3 regions of the Endozoicomonas sp. SCSIO W0465 genome follow, and region 3 is predicted to be linked to each of the others. Evidence: predicted binding sites of a transcription regulator. Region 3 holds the regulator's gene; each other region holds the start of a gene.

Region 1 (3,279 bases), 1.7 Mb from region 3:
CAAACATTTTCGTGAGATATTTGTGACAAACTAAGCGGTAATTACGACTCTACCATCAAATTACTCTGTCAAAAATAAAATGGTCGAATCTGATATTTATTTAAAAATATCTATTTTAAAGATTACAAAACAAAGGGTTCAAGCATATGGTAAAGAGAGCTAAAATCGGTCAACTTGTCCGCTTAAGAGCGGGAGGCCCGGTACTTAGTGTTACGCAGGAATACCTCTTGGATGATGGATCTTACAGCTATTGGTGCCAGTGGTTTGAACAAGAAACACTTAGAAATTCAACCTTTCCAATTGTAGCCCTTGAGCCTGTGGAAGGTGAGTTCGAAGTTGATATCGAGGTTCAGCTCGGTGCTGAAGCAAAAGCAGATGCAGAATCGAAAGCAGATTCAGAAGAGCGCAAAGATGATAAAAAATATCATTAACCTTGGTGCTTCGACGTGTATCAGGTTGTTTTAATTCTCTATAGAATCTTTACCGGGAGTATTTATAAGGCTTGCAACTGAGCTTGAAACAGCATCTCTTGAGCATGACTTAATGTTGGTGCTGTCAGCTCAATACCACCCAGCATTCGGGCAATTTCGTGAACGCGATGCTCGCCATCCAGTTTGAGAATACGAGTACTGGATGTTTTACGGCTGACTTTCTTACTGACATGAAGGTGCTGATGAGCCTGGGACGCCACTTGAGGCTGATGGGTAACACACAACACCTGTCCGCTATTACCCACTTCTCTCAGCATACTGCCCACAATCTCTGCTGTGCCACCACCAATGCCTACATCGACCTCATCAAACACCAGCGTTGGTGTTGACGCGGTTTGCGCAATAATCACCTGAATTGCCAGGCTAATACGGGAAAGTTCTCCACCAGAAGCCACTTTGCCCAGAGGGCGTGGAGACTGCCCCGGGTTGGTGGTCACCAGAAATTCGATGGATTCATAGCCCTGGGAAGCAATCATACGATCAGGAATGTTTGTCAGCTCGACACAGAACTTACCTTTGGGCATGCCCAACAACGCGATACGTTCAGACACCTGTTTTTCCAGTTTTCGAGCAGCTGTTTTGCGCTTGGCAGACAGCTTATCTGCTAACTGATTGTGTTTTTCTTGCAGATGCTCCAGAGAAAGCTCAAGGTCGGCTACTTGCCCGTCATGACACTGAGCTTTTTCCAACTCTTCACTGATCTGTTGTTGTTTCTCCAACAACGATTCTGGCTGGACACGGTGTTTCCTGGCCAGATCAAAAATGGCACTGAGCCGATCTTCAATGTCGCGGGCTCTTTGTGGATCGGCATCAAAGTGATCGATAAAATGATTCAGCTCACCAACCGCTTCCTCTACCTGAATCTGAGCGGATGACAACATCTCCAGAGAATTATTAATTGCAGCGTGTTCAATCTGTAGTTCACCAAGGCGATGCAGGCAGAAAGTGAGCTGCTGAAGCAGGTTATCACCGTCATCACTGGTACAAACTTGAGTCACCTGATGACAGGCTGATAAAGTTGCACCGGCCTGAGACTGCTGACGATGCTCCTGCTCCAACTCCCCAACTTCACCCGGTTGAAGGCCTAACTGTTCCAACTCATTCAACTGATAACTCAGCAGCTGAACCCGTTCTTCCCTGTCCTGCTGATCCGACAATAATGTGAGCAGCTGTTCACGGGTCTGGCGATATTTCGCAGCAATACCCGCAACCTCCCGGGAAAGTCCTAGCGAGCCGGCGAATTCATCCAGCAGCGCTGAGTGATTGCTCTTTTTCAGTAATGATTGGTGGGCATGCTGGCTGTGAATATCGATTAACAGCTCCCCTAGCCCCTTCAACTCGGACAGTGTTACCGGAATGCCATTGATGTAGCCTCGGGAACGACCTTCACGGGTAATCACGCGACGCAGAATACATTCCGAAGCCAGTGTTTCAGTTCGACTACTACTGCTACCCTCGTAATCCCGCTCCAGTAGCCAATCTCTGGCAGCGGGTATGCGCTGAAGGTCAAAGCAGGCGCGTATGTCGGCTCGATCAGCGCCATCACGCACACAGTCACTGTCAGCACGGCCGCCCAGGGCCAGTCCAAGGGCATCCAGCATGATGGATTTACCGGCACCGGTTTCCCCGGTGATGGCTGTCATCCCGGGATTAATGTCCAGGTTCAGGTGGTCAACGATGGCATAATTGCTGATGGAGATTTGGTTCAGCATGGCAGTTCTCACGATCCCAACTGATTATCGAGTTACTGTTTATTTATACAGTAAACTTAAAACCCGAATTGGTAAAGAGAATTTCCCCTTGAATAAGCTGCCATGACCCCCATATTAGGCAATCAGTTGATATTTACTTTAGCCTCAAGGCTGCCTATTAGCGCCCCGGCCCATCCCATGAAGACACATTCCAGCCAGCATTTCAGGCTGGATTAACATCCGGAGAAACGTTGGAATGACTGCAGAAAACACCAAAGGAGAAGATCAGGTCGAGAAACCTGAAGCCAATGAGGCTGAAATCTCGGCAGATGCTGAAGCAGCCGCCGTTGACCCCATTCTGGAAGAAGCGGCTGTTACAGAAGAGCAACCCGAAAAACAGGACAACGATGATAACGCCAGACGTATTGAAGAGCTGGAAGCGCAACTTGCACAAGCCAAAGACCAGACCTTGCGCGCCCATGCCGAAGCCATGAACACCAAGCGCCGAGCTGAGCAGGACGTCGAGAAGGCCCATAAGTTTGCCCTGGAGAAGTTCGTCAACGAACTGATTCCTGTGGTTGAGAGTCTGGAAAAAGGCATTGAAAGCGCAGAACAGGGTGAAGGTCAGCACGAGACCATGCTTGAAGGCATGCGACTGACCCACAAACAGTTGCTGGATGCCCTGGCAAAATTCAATGTTGAACAGGTTAACCCTGAAGGCCAACCATTCGACCCGAATTTCCATCAGGCTATTTCCATGGTGCCCAACCCGGATATGGAACCCAACACCGTGATGAATGTCTTCCAGAAGGGCTACACACTGCACGGTCGTGTTATCCGCCCTGCCATGGTTGTGGTTTCCAAAGGGGCCTAAGGTACGAGAATCTTGGAGGCGCCCCTTGAAAATGAAAATGCCGCTCCCATATAGCAAACCAAGATCGTGGTAATCACCACCTAAGTGCTGTTTCACCAGACTCAATGTCTGGTTGAAACCATTGGGAAGCGAACAAAGATTTCAAAGTTTTCCGCCCTGACCATGGGCAATGGAGAGACTCAAAATGAGTAAAGGCAAAATTATCGGTATTGATCTGGGTACC
Region 2 (3,279 bases), 600 kb from region 3:
TTTTGCCGGGAGTTGCCCTCGGGGAACTCTGGCAGCTGGTGGGTTCGGCTGAAAAGGCATTACTGGCCGTTTCAGTGATGGTGGTGATTGCTGGCCTGGTTGGCATGCTGACCACCATTCTGACGTCCCTGAATGAGCGGCGCAGAGAGATGGCTATTCTCCGTTCGGTGGGAGCCCGGCCCGGGCATATTTTTACCTTGATGATCACCGAATCCCTGATTTACGCCATCACTGGCACGCTATTGGGTTTTTTGCTGATGTATGGCATGTTGTTCGCTATTCAACCGGTGTTGCAAATACAGCTGGGTTTGCACATTACCATTGCACTACCGGGGGGCTTTGAGTTGGCTCTGGCGCTCGCCATCATCGTTTCTGCGACCCTGCTTGGTGCACTGCCAGCCTGGCGGGCCTATAAAAATTCATTGGCGGATGGTCTGACGGTCAGGCTGTAGGAGAGCGAATAATGACAACGAGACGACAACGCTTTTGCTGGATGGCGAGGGTGCTTATGGTGCCTTTTATGCTGATAGTTATGTCGATGGTTATGTCAATGGTTATGCCAACGAATGTTGCCATGGCGGCGGTTGAGAGTACTGAAACGCCGCCAATTAAAGAGATTAATTGGGATGACCTGATGCCTCCGGTGGATGAGGAAATCGTCCGCAAGTATGAAGCAGGGGAAATCAGCCAGCTGGAGGCCATTGATTATATTGTTGAGCTGGGCAAAATTCCGGTAGAGAGCATGGATCAGCAGCGCGTTAAAATTCCCGGTTATCTGGTGCCACTGAATATTGGCAAGGATCAGTCAGCAACAGAGCTGTTGCTGGTTCCTACCCTGGGAGCCTGTATTCATGTCCCGCCACCGCCGCCCAATCAGACCATTTTTGTCCGCTATGACCAGGGGATAACCGTGACAGAAGCTGGCTATACACCCTATTGGCTGGAAGGGGTGATCAGGGTTGAGAACCATACGTCCGAGTATACTGACGTGGTCTACGCCATAACGGTGGAAAGTATTAAGGCGTTTGAGTAAATAAACACTTTTTTACTTTGCCCCGGGCCTTCGGGGCAAAGCATTTTCTCACGGTAAACCGAGTGCAGCTAATGAAATGGTTCATTGGCTGATTATTTGTGAAGAATTCCCCTGATCGTGTTATAACGTCCTATCCTGATTGGCTTCTCTGTTAACCTTATGGCGAGTGACCATGGAACCTACATTGCATTCTGCTACGTCTCCCATTGTCTTTGAGATTGCTGAACTCCTGATTTCCAGAGGCTGGACCCTGTCTACGGCGGAATCCTGTACCGGTGGTGGTATTGGTCATGCATTGACCGCGTTGCCAGGTAGCTCAGACTGGTTTGAAGGTGGTGTCATCTGCTATGCCAATGGCGTTAAGGCTCATCTTCTTCATGTGCCGGAAGTATTGCTCAATAAGTACGGTGCCGTCAGTGAACAGGTAGCTATCGCCATGGCACAGGGGGTTCGGAAGTTGTTGAAAACCAATATCTCCGTGGCAGTGACCGGCGTTGCGGGACCGGGTGGTGCGACACCGGCAAAACCGGTCGGAACGGTATGGATCGCCTGGAGTACCGGACAGGAAACCGCTGCCAGACACTTTCATCTTGAGGGTGATCGTGATCAGATCAGGGAGCAGACAGTGGTTCAGGCGTTACAGGGCATTCTGACCCTGTTAACCTGAAAAGATCATTCCTGTAAAGCAATAAATATACTGGACAAATATCCAGTATCTGTTTAAATATACAGTATTAATTATTTGGCTGTTCCTGATGAAGTCAGAATCAAACTGAGGGCGTAAAAAATGGATGATAACAGAAAAAAAGCGTTGGCAGCAGCACTTGGCCAGATTGACCGACAGTTTGGTAAAGGTGCCATCATGCGGATGGGCGATCAGAAGCAGGAGGCAATTCCTGCAATTTCTACCGGCTCTCTGCAGCTGGATATTGCGCTGGGTATTGGCGGTCTGCCGAAGGGGCGTGTTATTGAAATCTTCGGGCCTGAATCTTCCGGTAAAACCACGCTGACCTTGAGCGTTATTGCCCAGGCGCAGAAGCAGGGTGCTACCTGTGCCTTCGTTGATGCGGAACATGCCCTGGATCCTCAGTACGCCGGTAAGCTGGGTGTGAATGTGGATGACCTGTATGTCTCTCAGCCGGATACCGGTGAGCAGGCGCTGGAAATTACTGACATGCTGGTTCGTTCCGGTGCCGTGGATGTCATCGTTGTTGACTCTGTAGCTGCCCTGGTACCCAAGGCGGAAATTGAAGGTGAGATGGGGGATTCTCACGTTGGCTTGCAGGCCCGCCTGATGTCTCAGGCTCTGCGTAAGCTGACGGGATCCATCAAACAGACCAACTGCATGGTGATCTTTATCAACCAGATCCGGATGAAGATCGGTGTGATGTTCGGCAACCCGGAAACCACTACCGGTGGTAACGCACTGAAATTCTATTCGTCTGTACGTCTTGATATCCGTCGTACTGGTGCCGTGAAGCAGGGTGATGAGGTTATTGGTAACGAAACCCGGGTTAAGGTTGTGAAGAATAAGGTGTCGCCTCCTTTCCGTCAGGCTGAATTCCAGATTCTTTATGGCCAGGGTATCTACCATATGGGTGAAGTGATTGATCTGGGTGTGAAGCAGAAACTGGTTGATAAATCCGGTGCCTGGTATGCCTACAAAGGGGCAAAGATTGGCCAGGGTAAAGCCAATGCTGCTCAATATCTCTCTGATAACCCGGAAGTGGCAGCTGAAATCGAGGCGCAGATCCGTGATGAGTTGATGAGCACACCAGAGAAAGAAGCAGCCAAAAAGGCGGAAGCAGAAGCCAGGAGAGATGCCGGTAAAAAAGATGATGCTGATGCGGCAAGTGTGCAACAGGACGAGCTGCTGGCTGAGTAATTGAATGCCTTCTGAAGCCACTCAAACGGTAAAAGATGTCCGTCGGGCTGCCATGGATCTACTGGCTCGACGGGAGCATGGTTTTACCGAGCTGGCCCGAAAACTTTCCAGCCGTTTTCCTCCGGAACTGGTGACTGAAGCGCTGACCCGGCTGCGAGAAGAGCGGCTGCAAAGTGACGATCGCTTTGTTGAAAGCTATGTCTACAGTCGGCAGCAGCGGGGTTATGGCCCCCTGCGCATTAAGTCAGAACTGTTCCAGAAAGGCATTGATAGTGCAATGATCGGGCAATATCTACAGGAGCAACATGCATCTTGGGAGCAGCTGGCTCAACAGGTGAAAGAGCAAAAATTTGGCCGTCAT
Region 3 (3,279 bases):
TAACTATAAACCAGTACATCGACTTTGAGATTGATCAAAGACATACCCCGGTTCAGGCCAGATTGCACAGATATATCTGAACAGAAAAGCTGTATCAGCCAAGCTGTATATCAATCTTGGTACCGGCATCTACACGGTCAAACAGATCGATAATATCTTCCCCATGCATACGGATGCACCCCCGTGACCCTGGCTCTCCCATCACGGCAGTATCCGGTGAGCCATGGATATATATGAAGCGACGCATGGTATCAACATTACCAAGCCGGTTATATCCGGGCTCTAGGCCACTGAGCCATAAAATTCTGGTTAATATCCAGTCTCTTCTTTCGGGATACAACGTCCGGAGTTCAGGTGAATAAATTTCACCAGTAAAGCGACGTCCGATAAACACAGAGTTAACCGGTAGGTCTGCCCCAATTTTAGCCCGAATAACATGAAGCCCGAGAGGCGTCTGCCAGCTTCCCTCCTGCTGCCCGGTTCCCTTGCTTGCTGTAGAAATAGAATAAACACGGCATTTGCCGCCCCTCTTATGAAGCACCATCTGCTGACTGGCAATATGAACAGTAAGATGCATCGGTAAATCAAGCTCGCTAATCTTTAAATGATCCATCAGATGTGTGCTCTGAGGCCTGCAGCCATAAAAGGAACCATCTTCCTCATGATATCTTCCAGTTCACTCTCAACCCCATAATCGCTTTCCGCGATAGCTCTTAGGGCATCTGCCCCGGAAAGAGTAAAAACAGCAGAACCCAAGATAAAATAAACTCTCCAGAACAGATCATTCATTGGCAAATCAGGACAGGCCTTTACCAGCAACTGAAGATAAGCCTGGAATACTTCCCCATAGACTTGCCGCAGGTATTTTTTCAAATGCCCCTGCCCCTGAGTGTAAGCTAACCCGATCAACCTCATACAAACCGGGAGATCCTCAGGACTACGAGGTTGCACTGCCATAATCTGATCCACCAGCAAATGAAGTATTTGTTCCAGATCAATAGCATCATTATTATCCTGATATGTGACAAGTGCACTGGAAAGATTACTGACAAAAGGATCAAGAAAACGGGAAAAGACAGCCTGGATAAGGGATTTTTTGGAACCGAAGTGATAATTAACAGCAGCCAAGTTAACACCCGCCTGACTGGTAATTGACCGCAGCGAGGTCTCTGCAAATCCATGCTCAGCAAATAACTTCTCTGCAGCGTCCAGAATCCTGTCTACCGTCGCTGACTGTGACATGCCGGTAAAACCTCCATTGTAAACATTTGTTTAAAACTAACGTTTGTCAACTGAAACATCAAGTTGGTATTTGAGATATGTAGTTGCAGCCAGCTGAATACTGTATATAATCACATATACTGTATAAAAACACAGATCTAATCATGTATAAATTGACCAAGCGCCAGACTGAGATTCTTGAACTGATCAAGTCTCATATCGAAGAAACCGGCTTCCCGCCTACACGTGCAGAAATCGCACAGACATTCGGTTTCCGATCACCTAATGCTGCAGAAGAACATCTCAGAGCTCTTGCACGCAAGGGAGCCATTGAAATCACCCCCGGAACCTCAAGAGGTATTCGCATACCTGGCACAGAATATTCCGGTCTGCCTATTGTAGGACAGGTTTCTGCAGGAAGTCCCATTCTTGCTCAGGAACATATTGAAGACCACCTGTCCATCAACCCCGATTTCTTTTCACCCAAAGCGGACTTCATGCTTCGGGTAAAAGGAATGAGCATGAAGAATATCGGCATCCTTGACGGCGATCTGCTGGCAGTTCATAAAACCTCAACAGTATCAAATGGTCAGATTGTCGTAGCCAGAATTGAAGACGAAGTGACCGTTAAACGTTTTGAACAAGTTAAGAACACGGTTTATCTTCACCCTGAAAACGAAGAATTCCAGACAATCGAAGTAGACCTCAGCGTTGATAACTTCGCTATCGAAGGACTGAGTGTGGGGGTTATCAGGAACTAAAACCTTACCTGACGATCTCTGATGTAGAGGACCTGACATGCAAGCATTAACACCATCATCCAGTCAGAACGATGATACCACCTTCACTGACGGTGAACCTGCCAGCTTTATTGATGAGCTGATTCTTTCAGGCCCGCCCTGGCAGTCAGGACGTTTCCTGAGGTCTGTACTGAATGAGCTGGCTAACGATCAGGATCAACGCTGGCTTACTCTGATACTGTCCAGTGAACAGGCAAAAAACACAATAAACTGGCTGAAGTCATCCGGAATCAGCAGACACCGCCTCCAGGTTCTCAATCCTTCCGCACAGGCAGACCCGCTAAAGCTGACTCGAAAAGCTTTGGCCTCCGGCACCAGTCACACCGTCGTCAGCTGGATCAAGCAGATGGATAATATCACACTGTCTGAACTGGAAACCGCCGCCCGTTCAGGTCGCTGTCAGGGATTGGCAATCAGGAGCAGAGGATAACCTGAGGGGCAAAATGACAGTTAATGAAGAACCCGGTTTTCAGGGATGTACTCACCAGCGTCAGCTTCTGTTTTACGCCCCACTTCAGCTATGCAGGCATCCAACATAGCCTTGGCAACTTCCACCTGATCTCCCTGGAGAAAGTCGAGCAACTCCCGGGAGAATGACATAGTAACCAGAGGCTCAGCGTTCTCCTCATCACTGCGACGCAATACGATTGGGTGAAAGTCTCATATTGATGAGTACTAACGTTCAAGATCACCCTTCCCTGATGAAAATGGAATCACATTATCACTGACCATATTTACCTTAGCCCGGTACGTTACCGACAGCAGCATCCAGCCACAGTCGAACCAACCACTTTGAATTAGTGACCTGAGTGTCAGAATGCCTTGCCCCCCGGGACACCGCCAACGCATTCCCGAACACTTCATTCGCTGTGTAACCAGCGTTTTACAGGACGCCTCAATGACCCCTGAGCCTATGGGCAGGTTGCGCGACAGGTGTTCTGCATAATTCATCCGTAACCGGTTTTTTCTGAAGTACTTTAACTCTGTCTTTAATTTCGATCGGCGGGGATGCTTGCTATGCTGGTAAGCCAGTGCCTTGATTATTTTTTCAACCCCACCCGGCTCCTCCTTCAGGATATGTCGGTAGGTGCTGAATTTCTCTTTGGACTTCGCGCTATTTTCACCGTAAGCCAGGTCAAATGCCTTCTTCAGGTGTTCTGCCGCATGGTAATAATCAACAATTTCTTCTCCCTCCGGTAGCTCTTTGGTGAAGTATGTCCAATTGTCCCGGGCTCCATCTGCCACTTTGACCAGAGTC

The links. The regulator LexA, encoded in region 3, represses DNA repair genes until DNA is damaged. The targets are predictions, from matches to a motif close to TACTGTNTANNTANACAGTA.
Region 1: the regulator LexA is predicted to act here: its motif matches at 2,237-2,256, upstream of recN (DNA repair protein RecN).
Region 2: the regulator LexA is predicted to act here: its motif matches at 1,748-1,767, upstream of recA (recombinase RecA).

The regions. Positions count from the first base shown of each region.
Region 1 covers NZ_CP092417.1:1,642,181-1,645,459, reverse strand. The annotation lists gene MJO57_RS06985 (DUF2158 domain-containing protein) at 147-431, shown strand; gene recN (DNA repair protein RecN) at 494-2,203, opposite strand; gene grpE (nucleotide exchange factor GrpE) at 2,439-3,056, shown strand; gene dnaK (molecular chaperone DnaK) at 3,241-3,279, shown strand, end outside.
Region 2 covers NZ_CP092417.1:2,733,344-2,736,622, forward strand. The annotation lists gene MJO57_RS11910 (FtsX-like permease family protein) at 1-452, shown strand, start outside; gene MJO57_RS11915 (DUF3299 domain-containing protein) at 494-1,033, shown strand; gene MJO57_RS11920 (CinA family protein) at 1,206-1,700, shown strand; gene recA (recombinase RecA) at 1,821-2,918, shown strand; gene MJO57_RS33245 (regulatory protein RecX) at 2,971-3,279, shown strand, end outside.
Region 3 covers NZ_CP092417.1:3,335,524-3,338,802, reverse strand. The annotation lists gene MJO57_RS14850 (L,D-transpeptidase) at 95-613, opposite strand; gene MJO57_RS14845 (TetR/AcrR family transcriptional regulator) at 613-1,242, opposite strand; gene lexA (transcriptional repressor LexA) at 1,386-1,982, shown strand; gene MJO57_RS14835 (CDP-glycerol--UDP-pyrophosphoryl-N-acetylglucosaminyl-N-acetylmannosamine glycerophosphotransferase) at 2,020-2,451, shown strand; gene MJO57_RS14830 (hypothetical protein) at 2,472-2,663, opposite strand; gene MJO57_RS14825 (hypothetical protein) at 2,697-3,279, opposite strand, start outside.